Regions from separate parts of the Streptomyces sp. NPDC005962 genome, predicted to be linked through region 2. Evidence: predicted binding sites of a transcription regulator. Region 2 holds the regulator's gene; the other holds the start of a gene.
What was found. The regulator HrcA, encoded in region 2, represses chaperone genes, less so after heat shock. The targets are predictions, from matches to a motif close to TTNGCACTCNGNNNNNCNGAGTGCNAA.

Region 1: groL (chaperonin GroEL) is a predicted target of HrcA. The motif match lies at 3,816-3,842, and genes of this name have one in related genera.

The regions. Positions count from the first base shown of each region.
Region 1 is NZ_JBEXVE010000001.1:388,547-393,500, reverse strand. It holds gene ABZ370_RS01910 (MurR/RpiR family transcriptional regulator) at 1-873, shown strand, start outside; gene murQ (N-acetylmuramic acid 6-phosphate etherase) at 962-1,915, shown strand; gene groL (chaperonin GroEL) at 2,028-3,653, opposite strand; gene ABZ370_RS01895 (cold-shock protein) at 4,001-4,207, opposite strand; gene ABZ370_RS01890 (MoaD/ThiS family protein) at 4,686-4,954, opposite strand, start outside.
Region 2 is NZ_JBEXVE010000003.1:300,248-305,201, reverse strand. It holds gene ABZ370_RS07525 (16S rRNA (uracil(1498)-N(3))-methyltransferase) at 1-308, opposite strand, end outside; gene ABZ370_RS07520 (nitronate monooxygenase) at 305-1,393, opposite strand; gene dnaJ (molecular chaperone DnaJ) at 1,549-2,682, opposite strand; gene hrcA (heat-inducible transcriptional repressor HrcA) at 2,683-3,696, opposite strand; gene ABZ370_RS07505 (MBL fold metallo-hydrolase) at 3,873-4,607, shown strand; gene ABZ370_RS07500 (DUF3097 domain-containing protein) at 4,631-4,954, shown strand, end outside.

The sequences.
Region 1 (4,954 bases), on a different contig from region 2:
GCCGCCCTCGCGGCGAAGGTCCGCACCCTGGGTCCCTCCATGACCCGCTCGATGCAGCGCGTCGCCGAGGCCGTCGCGGGCGATCCAGCGGGCTGCGCGGCGCTCACCGTCACCGGGCTGGCCGAGCGCACCGGCACCAGCGAAGCCACCGTCGTCCGCACCTCCCGGCTGCTCGGCTACCCCGGATACCGCGATCTGCGCCTCGCGCTCGCCGCGCTCGCCGCACAGCAGGCGGCGGGCCGGGCACCGGCCGTCACGGCGGACATCGCGGTCGACGACCCGATCGGCGACGTGATCGCCAAGCTCGCCCAGGAAGAGCAGCAGTGTCTGGCCGACACCGCCGCCGGGCTCGACCCCGGCCAGGTCGAGGCCGCGGTCGCCGCCGTCGCCGCCGCCCGCCGGATCGACGTCTACGGCGTGGGCGCGTCGAACCTGGTCGCCCAGGATCTGGTCCAGAAGCTGCTGCGGATCGGGCTGATCGCGCACGCGCACGCCGATCCGCACCAGGCCATCACCAACGCCGTCCAGCTGCACTCCCACGACGTCGCCCTCGCGATCACCCATTCGGGGCGGACGACGGACGTCATCGAGCCGCTGCGCGTCGCCTTCGAGCGCGGGGCGACCACCATCGCGATCACCGGCCGCCCGGACGGCGAGATCGCGCAGTACGCGGACCTCGTCCTCACCACCTCCACCGCGCGCGAGAGCGAGCTGCGCCCGGCGGCCATGTCCAGCCGCACCAGCCAGCTGCTGGTGGTGGACTGCCTGTTCATAGGCGTGGCGCAGCGCACGTACGAGAGTGCGGCGCCCGCCCTGTCCGCCTCGTACGAGGCCCTCGCGCACCGGCACGATCCCCGCCCCCGCCACCGCTGAGCCGAGCCACCGCTGAGCCGAAGCACGCCGCGGGACCCGCACCGCCCTCCCCCACCGTCACGCTTACGCAGGAAAGAGCCGCTTCGCCATGACTTCCGCCGCCGATCAGCAACAGCAGAAGCAGCAGCACCAGCTCCGCGCCCAGCTGGAGACCCTCACCACCGAGGCGTTCCGCCCCGAGCTCGCCGAGATCGACCGGCTCGGCACCGTCGAGATCGCCCGCATCATGAACGCCGAGGACGCCGGGGTCCCCGCCGCCGTCGCCGCCCAGCTGCCCCGGATCGCCGCCGCCATCGACGGTATCGCCGCGCGTATGGCGGGCGGCGGGCGGCTGGTCTACGCGGGCGCGGGCACCGCCGGGCGGCTCGGGGTGCTCGACGCGAGCGAGTGCCCGCCCACCTTCAACACCCGGCCGGACCGGGTCGTCGGCATGATCGCGGGCGGGGCGGACGCCGTGGTGTCGTCCGTGGAGGGGGCGGAGGACAGCGCGGAGCTGGCCGCCGAGGACCTGGACCGGATCGGGATCGGCCCGGACGACGCGGTCGTGGGCGTCTCGGCCTCCGGCCGCACCCCGTACGCCGTGGGCGCCGTCGAGCACGCCCGCCGCCGGGGGGCGCTCACCGTGGGGCTGTCGTGCAACGCGGGCTCGGCGCTCGCCGCGGCCGCCGACCACGGCATCGAGGTCGTCGTCGGACCGGAGCTGCTGACCGGGTCGACCCGGCTCAAGGCGGGCACGGCGCAGAAGCTCGTGCTCAACATGGTCTCGACCATCACCATGATCCGGCTGGGCAAGACCTACGGGAATCTGATGGTCGACGTGCGTGCCTCGAACGAGAAGCTCCAGGCGCGCACCCGCCGCATCGTCGCGCTGGCCACCGGCGCCACGGACGAGCAGATCGAGAGCGCGCTGACGGCCACCGACTGGGAGGCCAAGAACGCCATCCTCACGATCCTCGGCGGCGTGGACGCGCCCACCGCCGGGAAGCTGCTCGGCGAGGCGAACGGCCATCTGCGGGCCGCCCTCGAAGCGGCCAATCCGTAGCCCTTAAAAGCCCAAAAAACGGCGGCGGGGCGGCACCCCTCGGAGAAAGGGTGCCGCCCCGCCGTCGTCACTGGACGGTACGACCGACCGGCGCGCGGGGCGCCGAAGCCGATCAGAAGTCCATGTCACCGCCCGGCATGCCGCCCGGGGCGCCCGCCGGAGCGGACTTCTCGGGCTTGTCGGCGATGACGGCCTCGGTGGTGAGGAACAGCGCGGCGATCGACGCGGCGTTCTGCAGCGCGGAGCGCGTGACCTTGGCCGGGTCGATGATGCCCTCGGCGATCAGGTCGATGTACTCGCCGGTCGCGGCGTTGAGGCCGTGACCCGGAGTCAGGTTGCGCACCTTCTCCACCACGACGCCGCCCTCGAGGCCGGCGTTGATGGCGATCTGCTTCAGCGGGGCCTCCAGGGCCAGGCGCACGGCCTGGGCACCGGTGGCCTCGTCACCCTCGAGCTCCAGCTTCTCGAAGACCGAGACGGTCTGGAGCAGGGCCACGCCACCACCGGCGACGATGCCCTCCTCGACGGCGGCCTTGGCGTTGCGCACCGCGTCCTCGATGCGGTGCTTGCGCTCCTTGAGCTCGACCTCGGTCGCGGCACCGGCCTTGATGACGGCCACGCCGCCCGCGAGCTTCGCCAGGCGCTCCTGGAGCTTCTCGCGGTCGTAGTCCGAGTCCGAGTTCTCGATCTCGGCGCGGATCTGGTTGACGCGGCCCTGCACCTGGTCGGTGTCGCCCGCGCCGTCCACGATCGTGGTCTCGTCCTTGGTGACGGTGACCTTGCGAGCGCGACCGAGCAGGTCGAGACCCGCGTTCTCCAGCTTGAGGCCGACCTCCTCGGAGATGACGGTGCCACCGGTGAGGATGGCGATGTCGCCGAGCATGGCCTTGCGGCGGTCACCGAAGCCCGGAGCCTTGACGGCCACGGACTTGAAGGTGCCACGGATCTTGTTGACGACCAGGGTCGCCAGCGCCTCGCCCTCGATGTCCTCGGCGATGATCAGCAGCGGCTTGCCGGACTGCATGACCTTCTCGAGCAGCGGGAGGAGGTCCTTCACGCTGGTGATCTTCGAGTTGACGATCAGGATGTACGGGTCGTCGAGCGACGACTCCATGCGCTCCATGTCCGTCGCGAAGTACGGGGAGATGTAGCCCTTGTCGAAGCGCATGCCCTCGGTGAGCTCAAGCTCGAGCCCGAAGGTCTGCGACTCCTCGACGGTGATGACGCCTTCCTTGCCGACCTTGTCCATCGCCTCGGCGATGAGCTCGCCGATCTGGCTGTCGGCGGCGGAGATGGAGGCGGTGGAGGCGATCTGCTCCTTGGTCTCCACATCCTTGGCCTGCTCAAGGAGCTGGGCGGAGACGGCCTCGACGGCCTTCTCGATGCCGCGCTTGAGGGCCATCGGGTTGGCGCCCGCGGCAACGTTCCGCAGGCCCTCCTTGACCAGCGCCTGGGCGAGGACGGTCGCGGTCGTCGTGCCGTCACCGGCGACGTCGTCCGTCTTCTTCGCGACCTCCTTGACCAGCTCGGCGCCGATCTTCTCGTACGGGTCCTCGAGTTCGATCTCCTTGGCGATGGAAACACCATCGTTGGTGATCGTGGGGGCGCCCCACTTCTTCTCGAGGACGACGTTACGGCCCTTGGGGCCGAGGGTGACCTTGACGGCGTCGGCGAGCTGGTTCATCCCGCGCTCGAGGCCGCGCCGCGCCTCCTCGTCGAACGCGATGATCTTGGCCATGTGAAGTGGTCCTCCCAAGACGGGGTGGATTGCTCCGGACCGCGCCTGGCGCCCGCGACGGACGGCCTGCCTACCGTGCGGTTCCTTGCCCCGCGCGGCGTCGGCTTGCCTCACCGACCCGATCCTTCTGTCACTCTCACCTTCAGAGTGCTAACGCAATAATTAGCACTCGCCCCATGAGAGTGCAAGCGCCCGACGGGCGTCAAGAGAGGCGGCGGGGAGGCGGAGGAGGAGCGGCGGAGGGGCCCCGGAAGAGGCTCGGCGGCCCCGGGACATGCCAGAGGGCCCGCCCCCTCACGGGGTACGGGCCCTCCGGCGTTTCAGTCAGCTGCCTCGCGTTCGGCGCGTCAGCCTACGGCCACGCGGACCATGTCCGCCTGCGGGCCCTTCTGGCCCTGCGAGATCTCGAACTCGACCCGCTGGCCTTCCTCGAGGGTGCGGTAACCGTCCATCTGGATCGCACTGTAGTGGACGAACACATCCGCACCACCGTCGACCGCGATGAAGCCGTACCCCTTCTCCGCGTTGAACCACTTGACGGTGCCCTGAGCCATTCCTAACTCCCCTATTGCTGGCCCTTGCGCAGGACCGCACTCCGCGGACCCGGGTCAGACCTCACCCCCCGAGTCGAGGGAGGTGTGCGCCGGAACGCGTCGACCGCCGCTGAATGTATCCGTCCCAACGCCCTCTGCAACAGGTCAATTGGACGAGAATTCTGGGCACGGCCGATCGGTAAAAAGTGGAGAAGTACCGTGAATTTCGGGCAAGTCCGGCGGGGCAGAGGGTACCAACCCGACAAATCGCGCACACACTTTGCGCACAAGTTGACGAGTTCTCATATGCGGTTCCGGTGCCGGGGCGGAGGAGTGAACTCGGGCCCGTTGGGGAAGCGGGGCCAACTCTATCGCGATTCCACACACGGAATCGCCCCGTCCGCTTGTTCCCGGACGGGGCGATTTCCTCAGGTGAGCGGGGTGATGGGGCGTCAGCAACCAGCCGCGACGGCGGGGTCAGCCACGCGCAACGGCAGGGTCAGCCACCCGCGACCGCGGGGATGATCGACACCCCGGCGCCGTCCGGCGTGGCCGTGCCCAGGCCCTCGGAGAACCGCACGTCGTCGTCGTTGACGTAGACGTTCACGAAGCGGCGCAGCTTGCCGGTGTCGTCCAGGACGCGGGCCGCGATGCCCGTGTGGTTCTTCTCCAGGTCCGCCAGAACCTCGGCGAGGGTCGCGCCCTCGGCACTGACCTCGGCCTGGCCGCCGGTGTAGGTACGCAGGATGGTCGGGATTCGGACGTTGA
Region 2 (4,954 bases):
TCGGTCATGGTCTCCACGGCCACCTCGCCGCGGTCGCCCTTGGGCAGCGCCTGGACGACGGTGATCCGCGGACTCGGCGCCGCCTCGTGGTGTACGCCGTCGACGTCGACCAGCAGCCGGTCCTTGCCCTCGACGGCCGCCACGGTGGCCGATACGCCGGTACCGGCGCCGTCCGTGAGGACGACGGGCTCGCCGGCCCGCAGCCGCTTCACCGACACCGCGTGCCGCCCCTCGGGGCCCTCCAGCGCGATACGGGCCCCTGTGGCCGCCCCCGCGAGGGAGTCGGCCACGAACACCGGGGCGGTCACGACACCACGCCTCGCGGGGCCTGGGGCCCGTAGATGGACGCCGCCGCGTCCAGTTCGACGGCCAGGGTCTCCACCAGCCGCGCGGCGGGCAGTTCGCGCGCCAGCCGGTGCCCCTGCCCGGCCCACAGCGCCATGGCCTGCGGGTCGCCCTCCTTGGCCGCCGCCTTGCGCAGCCCGGAGGTGAGGTGGTGCAGCTGGGGGTAGGCGGCCGGGGCGTACGGGCCGTGGTCGCGGATGAACCGGTTCACCAGGCCGCGGGCCGGGCGGCCGGAGAAGGCCCGGGTCAGCTCGGTCCGGCCGAACAGCGGATCGGTCATGGCCGCCTTGTGCCGGGCGTTCGCCCCCGACTCGGGGCAGACCAGGAACGCGGTGCCCAGCTGTCCCGCGGCCGCGCCCGCGGCCAGCACCGCGGCGATCTGCGAGCCGCGCATCAGCCCGCCCGCCGCGATGATCGGGATCTGCACGGTCTCGCGCACCAGCGCGACCAGCGACAGCAGCCCGAGCACGGCGCCGGGGGCGTCGTCGGCCGGGTCGTTACGGAAGCCGCCCTGGTGGCCGCCGGCCTCCACGCCCTGGACGCAGACGGCGTCGGCGCCCGCCCACTGGGCGGTCTCCGCCTCGACCGGCGAGGTCACGGTGACGATGGTCCGGGTGCCCACCCGGGCGAACGCGTCCAGCACGGCGCGGGTGGGACAGCCGAAGGTGAACGAGACCACTGGGACCGGGTCGTTCAGCAGGATCGCCAGCTTGGCGTCGTACGCGTCGTCGGAGCCGGACTCGGGGTCCCCGAGCACGGTCTGGTAGCGGGACGCCTCGCCCGCGACGCGGTCGGCGTAGACCGCGACGGCGGCCGGGTCGCTGGGCGGCTGCGGCATGAACAGGTTCACGCCGAAGGGGCGGCCGGTCAGCCCGCGCAGCTGCTTGATCTCCTCGTACATCGCCTCCGGCGTCTTGTAACCGGCGGCGAGGAAGCCGAGGCCCCCGGCCTCGATGACAGCGGCGGCGAGCTGCGGGCAGGAGGCCCCGCCCGCCATCGGAGCCTGCACGATCGGGTACCGAGCGAGATCGGTCAGCGCGGAGGACATGGGCACATGGTGCCATGTCCTCCGCGGTGATCCGCCACCGGATCAACGTGCGCCGAAAGCCGGATCAGCGTGCGCCCCAGGCCTTCGCGGCCGGGCGCCTACCGTCCGTTGGCTGCCATCCCCGGGGGCCAACCCCCGGACCCCCGGCCGGGCGCCTACCGTCCGTTGAACGCGTCCTTGAGGCGCGAGAACAGCCCCTGCTGGCCGGGCTTGAACTCCCCTGTCGGCCGCTCCTCACCGCGCAGCTTGGACAGCCGCCGCAGCAGCTCCTCCTGCTCCGGGTCGAGCTTGGTCGGGGTCAGCACCTCGACGTGCACGATCAGATCGCCCCGGCCACCGCCGCGCAGATGGGTGACGCCGCGCTGGTGCAGCGGGACCGACTGACCGGACTGGGTGCCGGGCCGGATGTCGACCTCCTCCAGGCCGTCCAGCGTCTCCAGCGGCACCTTGGTGCCGAGCGACGCCGCCGTCATCGGGATGGTCACCGTGCAGTGCAGGTCGTCGCCGCGCCGCTGGAAGACGGGGTGCGGGACCTCGTGGATCTCCACGTACAGATCGCCCGCCGGGCCGCCGCCCGGGCCGACCTCGCCCTCGCCCGCGAGCTGGATGCGGGTGCCGTTGTCCACACCGGCCGGGATCTTCACGGTCAGCGTGCGCCGCGAACGAATCCGCCCGTCGCCCGCGCACTCCGGGCACGGGGTCGGCACCACGGTGCCGAAGCCCTGGCACTGCGGGCAGGGCCGCGAGGTCATGACCTGGCCGAGGAAGGACCGCGTCACCTGCGAGACCTCACCGCGGCCGCGGCACATGTCACAGGTCTGCGCCGAGGTACCCGGCGCCGCGCCCTCACCGCTACAGGTCGTGCAGACGACCGCGGTGTCGACCTGGATGTCCTTGGTCGTCCCGAACGCGGCCTCGCTCAGCTCCACGTCGAGACGGATCATGGCGTCCTGGCCGCGCCGGGTCCGGGACCGCGGGCCGCGCTGCGAGGCGGTGCCGAAGAACGCGTCCATGATGTCGGAGAAGTTGCCGAAGCCCGCGCCGAAGCCACCGGCGCCGCCGCCCGCGGCCGACCCCGACGGGTCCCCGCCCAGGTCGTAGACCTGCTTCTTCTGCGGGTCCGAGAGAACCTCGTAAGCGGCGTTGATCTCCTTGAACCGCTCCTGGGTCTTCGGATCAGGGTTGACGTCCGGGTGCAGCTCGCGTGCGAGCCGACGGAATGCCTTCTTGATCTCGTCCTGCGAGGCATCGCGCTGCACGCCCAGGACTGCGTAGTAGTCCGTCGCCACTTACGACTCCGCCAGGATCTGTCCGACGTAACGTGCCACTGCGCGTACCGCTCCCATCGTTCCGGGGTAGTCCATGCGGGTCGGTCCGACCACGCCGAGTTTGGCGACGGCTTCGTCGCCCGAACCGTAGCCGACCGCCACGACCGAGGTGGAATTGAGCCCCTCGTGAGCATTCTCATGCCCGATGCGCACGGTCATACCCGAGTCTTGCTCGCCGAGCAGCTTGAGGAGGACGACCTGCTCCTCAAGTGCCTCCAGCACGGGCCGGATCGTCAGGGGGAAATCATGCACGAAACGCGTGAGGTTCGAGGTGCCGCCGATCATCAGCCGCTCTTCGGTCTCCTCGACAAGCGTTTCGAGCAAGGTCGCCAGCACGGTCGAGACCGTCCCCCGGTCCTCCTGCTCGAAGGACTCCGGAAGATCCTGCACCAATTGCGGCACATCCGCGAACCGGCGCCCCACGACCCGGCTGTTGAGCCGGGCCCGCAGATCCGCCAGCGAGTCGTCGCTGATCGGAGCCGGGCAGTCCACCACGCGCTGCTCGACCCGCCCGGTGTCGGTGATCAGCACCAGCATCACCCGGGCCGGGGCCAGCGGCAGCAGCTCCACATGCCGCACCGTCGAACGGGTCAGTGACGGATACTGCACCACCGCGACCTGCCGGGTCAGCTGCGCCAGCAGGCGGACGGTGCGCCCCACCACGTCGTCGAGGTCGACGGCGCTGTCCAGGAAGTTCTGGATGGCCCGCCGCTCCGGAGCGGACAGCGGCTTCACTCCGGCCAGCCTGTCCACGAAGAGCCGGTAGCCCTTGTCCGTGGGGATGCGCCCGGCGCTGGTGTGCGGCTGGGCGATGAAGCCCTCGTCCTCCAGCACGGCCATGTCGTTGCGCACCGTGGCCGGGGAGACTCCCAGCCGGTGCCGCTCGGTGAGCGCCTTGGAGCCGACCGGCTCCTCGGTGCCCACGTAGTCCTGGACAATGGCACGCAGCACTTCGAGTCTGCGTTCGCTGAGCACCCCGCGCACCTCCAGTCCAGCCGTGTCATCAGGTCGTCCCTCTGGCACTCAATGGTCGCGAGTGCCAGAACCCCTCAGCCAGTGTACGGCGGGGTGCGGTGGCCACGGCAAGAGCCGCCCCCCGCCGGCGCCCCGGCCACACGTCACGCTATCGCTGTTGAAGCTAGCGTCTCGGTATGAAGACGTGTTGGGAAGAGGCCGGGTGGGAACAGCTCGGTCCCGATATCGCCCGCCGCAGGCTGCCCGACTGGGACTGCACGGTCGGCGTGATCATCGGCCGTAAGGACGTCCTCGTGGTGGACACCGGCTCGACGCTGCGCGAGGGCGCGGCGCTACGTGCCGAGATCACCCGGCTGACCGGCCGGCGGCCGACCCGGATCGCGCTCACCCATCCGCACTTCGACCATGTCCTGGGGACGGCCGCCTTCGCGGGCTGCGAGGTGTACGGGGCGACCGGTCTGGACGGTCCGCTGCGCCGCGGCCGGGACGCGCTGCGCGAGGACGCGGTACGGCACGGAGTGCCCCCGGGGGCGGCCGCCGAGGCCGCCGACCACCTCGTACCGCCCCATCACGCGGTCTCCGGGGAGATCACCCTCGACCTGGGCGACCGGCCTGTGCTGCTGGCGAACGCAGGCCCCGGACACACCGCCCATGACCTGGCCGTTCTGGTCCCGGGCCGGGTTCCCGGCCAGCCGGAGGTGGTCTTCTGCGGAGATCTGGTGGAAGAGTCCGGCCCGCCCCAGGCCGGACCCGACGCGATCCCCTCCCACTGGCCCGCCGCCCTGGACCGGCTGCTCGCCCTCGGCGGCGAGGACGCGCGGTACGTACCCGGCCATGGGTCGGTCGTGGACGCGGCCTTCGTACGTGACCAACGCGACGAACTGGCCGCCCGCTTCGGCGTGTCCCGTTAAGCCGCCGCGCTATCGTCATCCGGATGCACAGCCGACAGTACGACGAGGATCTGACCCCGCCCTGGAAGCGGCAGCAGCCCGCCCCCGAGGTCCCGGCGGACCCGGATCTCGTGGTCGAGGAGGTCACCACCGGGTTCTGTGGTGCCGTGATCCGCTGTGAGAAGACCGCGCAGGGGCCGACGGTCACTCTGGAGGACCGCTTCGGCAAACATCGCGTCTTCCCCATGGAGCCGCGCGGCTTCCTCCTGGAGGGCCGCGTCGTCACCCTCGTACGCCCGCGCGCGACGACCACCGGCGCGCCGCAGCGCACGGCCTCCGGCTCGGTCGCCGTACCGGGCGCCCGCGCG